4 regions of the Priestia sp. TSO9 genome follow, and region 1 is predicted to be linked to each of the others. Evidence: riboswitches for the same ligand, from Rfam matches in the RefSeq annotation. Region 1 holds a riboswitch; each other region holds the start of a gene.
What was found. A riboswitch is a leader RNA that binds a small molecule or an ion and turns the genes downstream of it on or off. The one in region 1 is predicted to bind S-adenosylmethionine.
Positions count from the first base shown of each region.

Region 2: it holds a riboswitch for S-adenosylmethionine, as region 1 does, so the genes downstream of both, metE (5-methyltetrahydropteroyltriglutamate--homocysteine S-methyltransferase) here and LJC66_RS24920 (phosphoadenylyl-sulfate reductase) in region 1, are expected to answer to the same signal.
Region 3: it holds a riboswitch for S-adenosylmethionine, as region 1 does, so the genes downstream of both, LJC66_RS19305 (BMP family lipoprotein) here and LJC66_RS24920 (phosphoadenylyl-sulfate reductase) in region 1, are expected to answer to the same signal.
Region 4: it holds a riboswitch for S-adenosylmethionine, as region 1 does, so the genes downstream of both, mtnW (2,3-diketo-5-methylthiopentyl-1-phosphate enolase) here and LJC66_RS24920 (phosphoadenylyl-sulfate reductase) in region 1, are expected to answer to the same signal.

Region 1 is NZ_JAJEKD010000016.1:7,971-11,278, reverse strand. Features, by position in the region: gene LJC66_RS24935 (potassium channel family protein) at 1-162, opposite strand, end outside; gene LJC66_RS24930 (VOC family protein) at 230-613, opposite strand; gene cdaS (sporulation-specific diadenylate cyclase CdaS) at 711-1,337, opposite strand; SAM riboswitch class I at 1,650-1,752, shown strand; gene LJC66_RS24920 (phosphoadenylyl-sulfate reductase) at 2,007-2,720, shown strand; gene LJC66_RS24915 (sulfate permease) at 2,740-3,308, shown strand, end outside.
Region 2 is NZ_JAJEKD010000015.1:651,016-654,323, reverse strand. Features, by position in the region: gene LJC66_RS18445 (metallophosphoesterase family protein) at 1-605, shown strand, start outside; partial or broken gene LJC66_RS27980 (hypothetical protein) at 760-987, shown strand; gene LJC66_RS18440 (hypothetical protein) at 1,188-1,439, shown strand; SAM riboswitch class I at 1,519-1,629, shown strand; cobalamin riboswitch at 1,709-1,897, shown strand; gene metE (5-methyltetrahydropteroyltriglutamate--homocysteine S-methyltransferase) at 2,047-3,308, shown strand, end outside.
Region 3 is NZ_JAJEKD010000015.1:793,363-796,670, reverse strand. Features, by position in the region: gene LJC66_RS19320 (putative polysaccharide biosynthesis protein) at 1-732, shown strand, start outside; gene LJC66_RS19315 (hypothetical protein) at 746-1,114, shown strand; gene LJC66_RS19310 (hypothetical protein) at 1,204-1,362, opposite strand; SAM riboswitch class I at 1,691-1,797, shown strand; gene LJC66_RS19305 (BMP family lipoprotein) at 1,873-2,883, shown strand; gene LJC66_RS19300 (ABC transporter ATP-binding protein) at 2,966-3,308, shown strand, end outside.
Region 4 is NZ_JAJEKD010000009.1:635,456-638,763, forward strand. Features, by position in the region: gene LJC66_RS05945 (carbon-nitrogen family hydrolase) at 1-470, opposite strand, end outside; gene LJC66_RS05950 (pyridoxal phosphate-dependent aminotransferase) at 583-1,755, shown strand; SAM riboswitch class I at 1,886-1,992, shown strand; gene mtnW (2,3-diketo-5-methylthiopentyl-1-phosphate enolase) at 2,072-3,308, shown strand, end outside.

The sequences.
Region 1 (3,308 bases):
TGTAATAATAACCCACCAAATTCCTTCAAATACATTCCCAAACGTTTGCGGCTCTAGGAAATGTATAAGCATGCCAAAAAGTAGAACAAGGCAGCCGATAATAAAAAGAAGCCGCACTAAAATAGAACGACGGAAAAGTCGAAATAATAGCCATTCCATCATAAAAAAACCTCCAGTAATTAGTCATAGCCACAGTATGACCATTTTTCACTGAAGGTATAAGATATCTTTATCTTTTTACTTCGTAATATTCAATCCATTCTTTGTCTGGACCGTAGAAAAATAAGTATCTTGCTCCATTTGGCAAAGTTACAATGTTTTCTTCCACAAATGAAACGCCTGCTGATTTTAAACGCTCAAACTCCTCTTCAATTCCGTCTACCGCCAGCGCAAAATGATGAACTTTACCTTCGTTAGGTAAGCTTGAGTTATACCCTTGAATTAACTCTACGATTACATTGCCTTCTAAACCTAGAAAAGCTAGCTTCAAAGACGGATCGGTATGTGGTAGTGTTTCGATGAGCTCTAATCCCACTTTTTGCGTATAGAACTCAATAGATTCTTCTATATCCTTTACTTGAACGCCTACATGTTCAAATTTTAAAATTGTCATATGCATCACCCGTATCTATAGTATGTAAAAACTATGAAATATATTAAAGAGAAAGGATATAGAAGTCAAGATAGGGCTGCTTATCAGGAAAGGGCTCTTAAATCATATTTTTGCTGGAGTGAATAGGGTAGAGGCTTCCATCAAGAGCAAACGAAATTTTGCCTGTTTCTTCAGATACAACTAAAATTAGTGCATCCGATTTTTCCGACATTCCAATGGCTGCACGGTGACGTGTTCCCAATTTTTTGGTCGTTGAAATAATAGACGAGAGAGGTAAAACATTAGCAGCTGAGATAAGCTGATTATTTCTAATTAGGACGGCTCCGTCATGTAAGGGGGTCCCTGGGTAGAACAGTGTCTCAACTAGCGTAGCGCTGACAGGAGCTTGAATAGGCATTCCCTTTTGAATAAGAGGGTCTACATTTTGTTCCCGTTCAATGACAATTAAAGCGCCGTGACGTTTCTCAGAAAGGTTATGAATAGCTAAGGACAGAGCAGCATATTCAAATGTATAAGGCGATAGATAATGACGCAAGTAATAAGAGGCGGCCGTAGCTTGAACATCTTGAAATAACCTCCTCATCTCCTCAAAATCACATAGGATACAATGATCACTCGTATCTAAATGTTTGATTAAATTAGAGGCTTCAGTTGAAATTTGCTGTAAATATGTTCGTACATTATTTTTAATTGTATCGTCTAATTGAAAGGATTGTCTCTCCATCTTATATAGCTCCTATCTGTCAGTCAGTGTTATCTGTAATGTGTGCTAATGTGGGTGAATTATCCGTAAAGCTTATAAATCCCTTATTAATTTTATAGAGAGGTGTTGTGTTTTATTTAGGAAGAGAATATAAAAAGTTGAGGGAAAAGAAAGCGTTTTATAAACTGATATGTTCACATTTGGTTTAAATTTACATATGTTGTTTTAAATAAAAGTATAGATATTTCTGTGAATTTAAAGTATAGTTTTCTTATCGGATATATGATTTTTAATGTTGACAAATATTCTAAATATGCTAAAATTTTTAAAAAATGCTTATCAAGAGTGGTGGAGGGATCTGGCCCGCTGAACCCCGGCAACCTGCTTAGCAAGGTGCTAATTCCAGCAAAGTGTGTATCATTTTGAAAGATAAGGTGAAAATTTATTGCCTACCCAGTCTTTCAATATGGAAGACTTTTTATTTTGATATAGCGCAAGCGATAATTTAAGGAGGGACATCAATGACTGTAACCCCCGACTTAAAACAAATCTTTGAGCACGTCGAAGCAAAGTAAGAATTAAATAGTTTCGCTGACTAGACACACTAGAGGCGGTTTTATCCAATTCTAGTGGGTAAAACCGTCTTTTTTTATTGGATAACGCGGATAACTGAGAATTGGAGTGAAGAAAATGGCAGACTTATATACGTACGAAAACTGGAGTGATACATTTCCAGAGTTCGACAGTGAAGATGAAACAAAAGGAGCCCTTTCAGCATTGCAGTGGGCGTATGATACCTACGGAGATTCAATTATTTACGCATCAAGCTTTGGTATTGAAGGGATCGTGTTAATTGATTTAATTTCAAAAGTGAAAAAAGATGCTGAAATTGTCTTTTTAGATACGGGCGTTCATTTTAAAGAAACATATGAAGTGATTGATGCAATTAAAGAACGCTTTCCTGATTTGCGTATTCATATAAAAAAACCGGATTTAACTCTTGCAGAACAAGCTGAGAAACATGGAGATGAGCTTTGGAAGAGTCAGCCTAACCTATGCTGTCAAATTCGAAAAATCATCCCGTTAAGGGAATCACTTGCTCCTTATGATGCGTGGATTTCTGGTTTGAGACGCGAGCAGTCTGAATCTCGTGCCAACACGAATTATTTTAATAAAGATGAGAAATTCAAGAAAGTTAAAGTCTGCCCGTTAATTCATTGGTCTTGGAAAGAAGTTTGGCGCTATGTGTATAAGCATGAGTTACCATATAACAAACTTCATGATCAAGGCTACCCAAGCATCGGCTGTGAGCCTTGTACCGCACCTGCCTACAACGTAGACGATTTACGTTCAGGAAGATGGGCAGGTACACAAAAAGTTGAATGCGGATTACACGAATCTTAAATACGAAAGAGCTGAATAAATGATGCTTTTATATGTTGCCTTTATCATTGCGCTTTTTTTTGCAATGAATATTGGGGCAAGCGGTGCAGCAGCAGCTATGGGCGTTTCATACGGCTCCGGTGCGATTAAAAAGCGAAGAGTAGCCTTGTTCATCTGTGCTGTAGGTATTGTGCTCGGAGCCATTATCGGAGGCGGCGAGGTGGTAAAAACCATCAGTTCAGGTATCATACCTGAAAAATTGCTGTCAGTAGAATTAGTTATTATCATTCTGGCTGCTGCAACGCTGTCACTCTTTTTCGCGAATTTAATTGGTATCCCTCTATCAACAAGTGAAGTAACGGTTGGTTCAGTTGTTGGAGTAGGAGTAGCTTATCAATCTCTGTATGTGGAAAAACTTTTAGTTGTCATGTCTTTTTGGATTATTGTTCCGCTGGTTTCATTTGTCATTGCTTTTTTGATTGGAAAAGTGATAAAACGCAGAGCGCATAAAAAAGAAGCAGAGGGAAAGTGGAAAAGAGTTTTAACGATTTTAGTTATAGCCACGGGATTCTTTGAAGCCTTCTCAGCTGGAATGAATAACGTGGCAAA
Region 2 (3,308 bases), on a different contig from region 1:
CACCAAACATTCCTATGTTTGTATGCGTAGGGAATCATGATGAACTGTACCTTGATGAAAGCAATCTCGAAAACTTCAGAGCCACTATCGGAAAAGTACACTGGGTCATTGATATTCCTGTCTTTAACTTCCGGTGCATCGCATTAAATAATGTCATCAGTCCCAAAAACAAAATATATGGATTTACAGATAGAGAGCTTCATTATTTAGAACAGCAGCTAGAGGGTGCTCCTCGTAATACCGTTATAGCCATGCATGCACAGCCAAATATCGGTCGGTGGACAAACCTTGAAGGGTTTCCTGTAACGACTCCTCAAAGTCAAGAATTTTTTGATTTAATTCAAGAACACCGCGTGAAAAAAGTGTTAGTCAGCCACGTGCATGCGTATGACGAGCAGTTTATTAGAAAAAATAGAAACGGGTCGTTTACGCTTGGAAGAGGCACTGATTTTGTATTGTCAGGAGGCGCCGGTGCTCCCCTTGATTTTGAGCCGCCTTTAATTTTAAATAATTATAATTTTACAGAGTTTTTTGTAAGCAGGTACGACATTTTAGGTCCTCTTCTTTGGAAGGATTTTGGAGGACCTCGAAGAAATTGTTTGTAAAAACAAGAAAGTAGAAAGCTAGGTTCAAAAAAAGAGGCTGGAACAAAAGGGTTTTGGACGAAGTGAAACGAATCATCGATCAAGATGTGTGATTAGTGGTTCGCTTTTTTGTTAGGGTAAACGTAGGTTTCATGTGTATAGGTCTTTCTAGCAGGTGATTGGAGGACAAGACGAAGACTCCTGCGGGAAAAGCGGAACAGGTGAGACCCCACAGGAACGTATGTGACGAGGAGGCTCAGCGACCGCCCGCGGAAAGCGAAGTCTTGTACGGAAATCAACAGCGGTGTCAAAAGTGATTCAGCTCATGTACCCATTTGTCTTTAGATTAGATTCATTTCGTGATGTCTCAACCTCTTTTGGAAAACCGTACGAAACCTTGTAGCAGAAGGCTCAGTCAAACGTTATAATAGATAATGAATGATGATATATTCTCTATATTTGTCATATATTTGTATTACATATGTAATTGAAGAAAAACATTCACTTGATATACTGTTTAATGACTTAACTTTATCTTAAAATTTACAGTGAAATGCCTGTTTATAGAGGCTTAGAACATACACAGCAAATGGAGGAGCAATCATGGCAAATGAAAAGATGCAAGAAGGACTTGATCGTTTTATCAAGGAAGATTTAAATGACCTTTTAGGTAGACTGTTCCCCCTAATGGACCGGGAGTGTGCCGAAGAAAAAAGAAAGCTTATCGAAACAGCGGTAGAGTACATTTATTCGTCAGGATATCACCAGGGAGCAAAAGATTTAATCGAAACACATCGAAAAGATGATTACAAATTATTAAGGCAAAAATTAGCGTCAACGCCTCCTGAAAACTGATTTTTTAAAAAAATTTTTGACAACATAAATCTAAGGTGTTAAGATGACTCTACATTCAAAATATTATAAACAATTAAAACTCTTATTGAGAGAGGCGGAGGGACTGGCCCTGTGAAGCCCGGCAACCATTTAACATTTTTGTTGAAAAGGTGCTACATCCTGCAAAGCGTACAGCTTTGAAAAATAAGAGAGGATTTCATAGATACTATGCCTCTCTATTCATGATAGAGAGGCTTTTTATTTTATGTGAATATGTTTTGAATGAACAATTTTATAAAAATGCATCAGGTGCTGTGTAACGAATGTATGCAGCTTAAAAGGGAAGACCGGTGAAAAGCCGGCGCGGTCCCGCCACTGTAATGGGGAGCAACTTATTAACCACTGTTTCATATTGAAATGGGAAGGGATAGGAAGCGATGAACCTAAGTCAGGAGACCTGCCTGTTGTATGCACTTAAGCTCTACGGGATATAGAGAGGAGTGAGGAATACGTGTTGAGAAAAACAGGATATCTCAACTTTAGTTAAGTATGCGTATCATCTCTCTTTTCATTTCGAAAAGAGAGATTTTTTAGTTTATCGATAAAAAATATACAGGGAGTGGAAAAAATGAGCAGTGTAAAAAGTTCAAACTTAGGTTATCCAAGAATTGGTGAAAAACGAGAATGGAAAAAAGCGCTTGAGCAGTTTTGGGCAGGAAAACTAGAGAAAGATATCTTTTTGCAGGAAATTGAAGCTCTTCGTCTAGTGAATCTGAAAAAACAGCGTGACGCAGGGATTGAATTAATTCCAGTCGGCGATTTTAGCTTATACGATCATGTGCTAGATACAGCGACTATGTTTGGTCTAGTGCCAAAGCGCTTTGATTATGACGGAGGACCGGTATCGCTTGAAACGTATTTTGACATCGCGCGAGGAACAAAAGGTGCGGTAGCCTCTACGATGACAAAATGGTTTAACACAAATTATCACTACATCGTACCAGAGCTTGACAAATGTACGCCCGCACTTGTAGAAAATCGCCCGCTTCAATTTTACAAAGAAGCAAAACAGAAGCTGAATATTGAAGGCAAGCCCGTTATTTTAGGTCCAGTAACATTTGTGAAGCTGTCAAAAGGATATAAAAAAAGTGAGTTTAAAGAAGTAGTTGAACAATTTGTTCCGCTTTATGCAACTATCTTAGCGGAGCTGCAGGCAGAAGGAGTAGAGTGGGTACAAATAGATGAGCCGGTTTTAGCTACAACGCTATCAAAAGAAGACCTGGCACTGTACACAGAAGTCTATCAAACTTTGAAGGAAGCGTCACCGAATGTAAAAGTCATTTTGCAAACGTATTTTGACAGCGTTGATCACTACAAAGAAGTTGTGTCTCTTCCTGTTGAAGGAATCGGTTTAGACTTTGTGCATGACCGAGGCGAAAATCTCACGGCTCTTAATAAATATGGTTTTCCAACTGATAAAGTGCTGGCAGCAGGAGTGATTGACGGACGAAACATTTGGCGTGAAAATTTGGACGAACAGCTTTTAACGATCAGTGAAATTGAAAAAGCCGTATCAAAAGACCGTTTGATTCTGCAGCCTTCATCAAGTTTATTACATGTTCCTGTCACGGTGAAAAGCGAAAAAACCATTGAGCCAATTCTAAAAAACGCACTGTCTTTTGCAGATGAAAAGCTGAAGGAAATCACGCTTTTAACAAAAGCGGTGCAGCAAGGAAAAGAAGCAATAGAAGAAGAAATAAGCGTAAACAAACAGGCAATTCAAGCATTAAATGGATCATCTTTTCGAAATCATCAAGACGTGCAAAAAGAGCTGAAGCAGCTGCATAGCTATAAAGCAGAGCGACAAGCGCCGTTTGACGTACGTCAGCG
Region 3 (3,308 bases), on a different contig from region 1:
GCGCAAATTTTGGTGATGGTGCCGGTATCGTTAGCGACTGCCTTCAGCATGTCGCTAATTCCGGGCATTACATCTTCTTTTGTGCAAGGAAATTTACGGGAAGTGAAAGGAAAGATTACAAAAACGCTGCAGCTGCTGTTATTTTTTACTCTTCCTGCTGCTATGGGGCTTTGTTTATTAGGAAAGCCGGTATATATGATGATTTTTGGAGCAAAAAGCAGTCCTGAAATCGGTGGAGTTGTTTTACAATGGTACGCGCCTGCTGCCATTTTATTTGCCCTTTTTACAGTAACAGCCGCAATTCTCCAAGGAATTAATCAACAAAAGAAGCTAATTTTAGGCTTGGGCTTAGGAATTGTTGTGAAGATAGTATTAAACGTACTGTTGGTTTCAAGCTTAAAAGAAATTGGGCCGGTTGTCGCGACTTACGGAGGGTATGGTGTATCGGTTATATATAACTTTTATTTAATTGAAAAATCTATTTCTTACCGAGTTCAATCACTGGGACAAGCTGCGTTTATACCTGTTTTATTAGTAAGTGTGATGTCAGCCGCTGTGATTATCGGCAATTATACTTCTCACTATTTTTTAGAAAATAAGCTGTCTGCATCTTCACTTGCAATTAGCACATCTTGTATTTCAATTGCTTTAGGTGCTGCCGTATATCTAGGACTTGGCGTCAAAACAAGTTTAGGGCAATCTGTTGTATTAAATAGAAGAAAAAGAATGTAAGGGAGAGAAAAAAGTGTCAAAACGATTCTTACTAACCGTAGCCGCTGGAGGAGGTATCATAATCTTCGGCGCGCTGGTGCTACTAAACTGGGAAAAGATGTTTGGAGACTACCGTCCCATTCAAACGGCAAAAGCCGTATTCAAATTAGAAGTGGGAAGTCAAGATGTAGCAGAGACTACGGATTCAGATGATGCTCTTCACTATATGGTGAAAAAAGGACATTTAGATGAATATATTCATATGATGAATGAAAAAGGCTATGTGTTAAAAGAAAAAGATATTGATTATAACCGACTTGTTTTTAACGATGGACAAGAGGATGAGCAAATTTACTACAAGCGCTTTGCCAAGAAGTATACGATGATTGATGGAGAAGGGTAAAAGCCTTCACTTAGAATTACTACATACTAAAATCATTAAAAGAAAACACCACCTTGCGAATAAAAGGGGTGTTTTTTAGTTAGGTTATCTTATCTTAGTTTCGCTCTTGCTATACCTGTTACGACCATACTAGTAATAAAAATAACTACAATTCCAATATTGGTCGGGGTATCAAAAAAGATTTTTGAAACCGCCAAAGCGATAATGAGTCCAATAGCTACTAGAGATAATTCTTTCATCAATTTCAACGTTAACACCTCTTAAAAAACATCACTCAGGAAAAGTCTAACATTCTTGGTAAAGTGATTTCAATCGATAGTGGATTAACAAAAGAGATGTAATAAAAGTGCTCTGCTACACATGACCCTTCTAGAAGACTAGCTGACTTACCGTAAGCGCTTTGCTAGAAAGCATACGATGATTAATTTAGAAGATTGATCTGTATTTTAGTGGACTAAAACCGTATAATCCTATCTGTTTTTAAAGTTTTTTTGTGTGAAAAAGAAAAATAATATTGACAATTGTTAAAAAACTATTAATATTGACTATATTACATAAAACAAATAGCTATTGTTTTCCTTATCAAGAGAGGTGGAGGGACTGGCCCTGTGAAACCCGGCAACCGCTGTCTATGACAGAATGGTGCCAAATCCTTAAGAACAGTATGTTCTTGAAGATGAGGAAGAGACGTTTGGTTAACGAGCTCTTCCTTTATATAAAGGAAGAGCTTTTTTTATATTATAGGGGGAGTAAGTTAAATGAAGAGATTTCTTATTTTAGCAGTTGCGCTTGTACTACTCGTAACTGGCTGTCAGTCCAAAAGCACAAAAAGCAGTGGAAGTGAAGAGAAAGGAAAGAAGCGAATTGCTCTTGTTTTACCTGAAAAGATTGGAGTTAACCCGTTTTTTCAACAAATGGATGATGGAGCAAAACGCGCTGGGAAGAAGTACAACATTGATGTAAAGACAATTGAATCTACGGACCAAGCAGCCATTGAAAGTAACTTGCGTGCTGCCGTAGCAGAAAATTATGATTTGATTATTACGTCTTCTTTTGAATCCGAAGATGCATTGAAAAAAGTAGCTCAAGAAAACCCGCAGCGTCAATTTGCGATTATTGATACAGTGGTCGATTTACCAAATGTAAGAAGCGTTGTATTCCGTGAACAAGAAGCTTCATATTTATTAGGAGCAGCGGCAGGATTAGTTACAAAAACGAATAAAGTAGGAATGGTTGCAGCTGATGATATTCCATTATTAAAAAAATGGACGGTAAGTTTTAAAGAAGGATTACAATCAACAAATCCAAAAGCAGAGTTTCTAGTAAACTATGTTGGAAGCTTCTCTGATCCAGCTAAAGCAAAAGAACTTGCTATTTTACAGGCTTCAAAAGGAGCTGACTTTATCGCCGGAGCTTCAGCGGTAGGCGACTTGGGTGTATTTGAAGCAGCAAAAGAAAAGGGTTTTTATACGGCTGGCCAAGATATTGACCGTACGGAAGTAGATCCTGAGCATATCGTTTTATCGCAGTTGAAAGGTTCTGATGCGGCTGCTTATGAAACGGTAGAAGCATTGGCAAATAAAAAATTTAAATCAGGCGTAGTGACATACGGCTTGAAAGAAAAAGGTGTTGGGTTAACGTATGTGACTCAAGACAGCAAGACGCCTCTTAATGACTTTGTAGGGCAAGATGTAATTGATCAATTAAAAGAAATTAAAGATTCAATTATTGATGGAAAAACCGTGGTAAAAGATCCGTTAGCAAAGTGAGTTGAAAAGAGAAGTCGAGTAAGGCTGGCTTCTCTTTCTTATTTTTGAAAAAATCCTAAAGCGGAAAGGAGCAATGAATAGAATGAGTGAGCTGTTGCAGTTAACGAATTTGACGAAGAAATACGGTTCATTTTTAGCAAACGATAACGTGTCTCTTACGCTGAAAAAAGGGGAGGTTCACGCGCTGGTCGGAGAAAACGGTGCTGGTAAAACAACGTTGATGAGGATGCTTTACGGAATGGAAAAGCCGAGTTCAGGAAGTGTTCAGCTGCACGGGAAATCTGTTTCGTTTTCATCTCCTGCGGATGCGATTAAAAACGGAATAGGCATGGTGCATCAGCATTTTATGGTTTTTCCTCATTTTTCAGTGGCTGAAAATATTGTCTTGGGGCATGAGCCAAAGAAAGGTCTCTTTTTCAACAGAA
Region 4 (3,308 bases), on a different contig from region 1:
ACCCGAATCCATTCTGGAAAACGAATATCGTAACAAATAACTCCTGCGCATAAAGACTGTTCAAGTGTAAAAAGATTTTTTGCTGTTCCTGCTTCTAAATACAGGTGTTCATCCATTAATTTAAATAAGTGCAGCTTACTGTATTGTGATACTTCACGACCTTTTCGGTCAAAAATATACATCGTATTCGTGACGCCTTGCTCTGTTTTTTTCGCGATCGAACCTGCCACGATATTTACTTCGTTCGTTTTAGCAAACTGAGAGATTAATTGCTTGGCTTGCTGCCCTTCATCATCTGCAATTTCGTCTAGCCGCGTCAAATCATAAGCTGTATCCCATAGCTCAGGAAGCACAAGGATATCAGGGTTTTCTTTCAGGGCTTCCGTCATTTTTTGTTCGATATATTTTCGGTTTTTAGTTGGGTTTCCAAACGCAATATCAAGCTGCAAACACGTAATTTTTACACTCACTTTATCATCCGTCCTTTTTTTAGTAGTTGAAAAAAATGACTTTACAAGTTGAGTATTACAATATATTATTTGTGACTAGAATTTCAAGAATTTTTTGAGAAGGTGTGCGATGATGAAACAATTTGAGCAATCGGAACTATTAAAAAGTTTACCAAAACAATTTTTTGCATCACTTGTAGGCAAGGTAGGAAAAGTAATGGCCCAAGGGCACGACGTTATTAACTTAGGGCAGGGAAATCCTGATCAGCCTACTCCTTCACATATTGTAGAAACACTGCAAAAAGCAAGTGCTAATCCTATGCATCATAAATATTCTCCATTTCGGGGGCACCAGTTTTTAAAAGAGGCCGTTGCGACTTTTTATAAACGAGAATATGGCGTTGATGTGGATCCTGAAAAAGAAGTAGCTATTTTATTTGGCGGAAAGGGTGGACTTGTTGAAATCCCGCAGTGCTTATTAAACCCTGGAGATACGGTGCTGGTTCCGGATCCTGGGTATCCTGATTACTGGTCTGGAGTAGAGCTTGCAAAAGCAAAGATGGAAGTGATGCCGCTCACGGCTGAAAATCATTTTCTACCCGTATACGAAGAGGTAAGTGAACGTGCTAAAGAACAGGCAAAGCTCATGTTTTTAAACTATCCCAATAATCCTACCGGTGCAGTGGCAACGGCAGAATTTTTTGAAGACACCGTGGCGTTTGCTGCCAAGCACGATATTTGTGTGGTACACGACTTTGCCTACGGAGCAATTGGATTTGATGGTAAAAAGCCAATCAGCTTTTTACAGACTCCTGGTGCAAAAGAGACGGGAATTGAAATTTATACTCTTTCTAAAACGTATAACATGGCGGGATGGCGAGTTGGATTTGCTGTAGGAAATGAAAGTGTTGTAGAAGCTATTAATCTTCTTCAAGATCATATGTATGTCAGCCTCTTTGGGGCGGTTCAAGAGGCAGCCGCCGCAGCTCTGTTGGAGTCTCAACAATGTGTAAATGATTTAGTTAAGCGCTATGAATCTAGACGCAATACCTTTATTCAAGGGCTTCGAGAAATTGGTTGGGATGTTACATCTCCAGCGGGCTCCTTTTTTGCATGGCTAAAAGTTCCTGAAGGATATACTTCTGAACAGTTTTCAGATTTACTTCTTGAAAAAGCTCACGTTGTAGTGGCGCCTGGAGTAGGCTTTGGAACATATGGTGAAGGCTATGTGCGCGTAGGACTGCTGACGGATGAAGAGCGCATGAGAGAAGCTGTATCTCGAATAAAAAAATTAGATTTATTTTAAAAACGCATTGACAATCCTTTTTGAGTTGGCTTAATATGTAAGAAGTTAACGAGATTAATAACCGATAAATCCTAGCGGTATTTTTTATTTAGTATATAATCTATGAATTTAATTTAAATAAATAGCAACTTTCTTATTAAGAGTAGGTGGAGGGACTAGCCCGATGAAGCCCGGCAACCGACTTAACGCATGTTAAGCACGGTGCTAATTCTTGCAGCAGCAGCTGAGAGATAAGAAGAGCAACGAAAGCCTCTTCTTAATCACAGAAGAGGTTTTTTTATTAACGATATTAAACAGCAAGGGAGTTTTTAGCATAATGAGTGAAATCGTTGCAAGCTACTTACTACACGATAATAAAGGAAATTTTCATAAAAAAGCGGAAGGAATTGCTTTAGGACTAACCGTCGGCTCATGGACAGATCTGCCGCTTTTAGATCAACAGCAGCTTCAAAAGCATAAAGGGCGCGTCGTTTCCGTAACTGAGCTTCAAGATTGCGAACGTGTAAACGGATATTTAGGCGGAGAAATTAAGCAGGCAATTGTCAAAATTGCGTATCCAACTGCCAACTTTTCAAAAGATTTACCGGCTATTCTAGTTACGGTTTTCGGAAAACTATCACTTGATGGAAAAGTGAAATTATTAGACTTGGATTTTCCTGATGAATTATTAGCTCAATTCCCAGGCCCGCGCTTTGGAATAGAAGGTATCCGAGAGAAACTAAGCGTTTATGACCGTCCGCTTGTGATGAGTATTTTTAAAGGCGTGATTGGAAGAGATATGACGTACTTAACAACTCAGCTGCGTGAGCAAGCGCTTGGCGGAGTGGATTTGGTTAAAGACGACGAGATTTTGTTTGATAGTGAACGAACACCTTTTGAAGCTCGCGTTACAGAAGGGAAAAAAGTACTGAATGAAGTATACGAAAAAACGGGACACCGCACGCTGTATGCTGTTAATTTAACGGGTCGAACGTTTGAATTAAAAGAAAAAGCGAGAAAAGCAGCTGAGCTAGGAGCCGATGCTCTTTTATTCAATGTATTTGCTTACGGGTTAGACGTACTGCAGGCACTTCGAGAAGACGATGAAATTAACTTGCCGATTATGGCACACCCAGCTGTTAGCGGAGCGCTTACGCCATCAGAGTTTTACGGTTTTTCAAATTCATTACTGCTTGGAAAGCTATTGCGTTTAGCCGGAGCGGATTTCTCTCTGTTTCCATCACCATACGGAAGCGTAGCGCTTTCTCTTGAAGATACGACAGGCATTGCCTACGAATTAACGCGTCCTGTATACAAATATAAGCAGTCTTTCCCGGTTCCTTCAGCAGGAATTCATCCTGGAATGGTACCGCAGCTTGTGAAGGACTTTGGAATCGACAGCATTATTAATGCAGGAGGCGGAGTTCACGGTCATCCAGACGGAGCTATCGGAGGAGGAAAAGCATTCCGTACGGCGATAGATGCAGTACTCTCTCATCAAACATTAGCCGAAAAAGCTGAAGAATCAAAAGAGTTGCAAAAAGCTTTGCAACTATGGGGAACAGTAGAGGTGA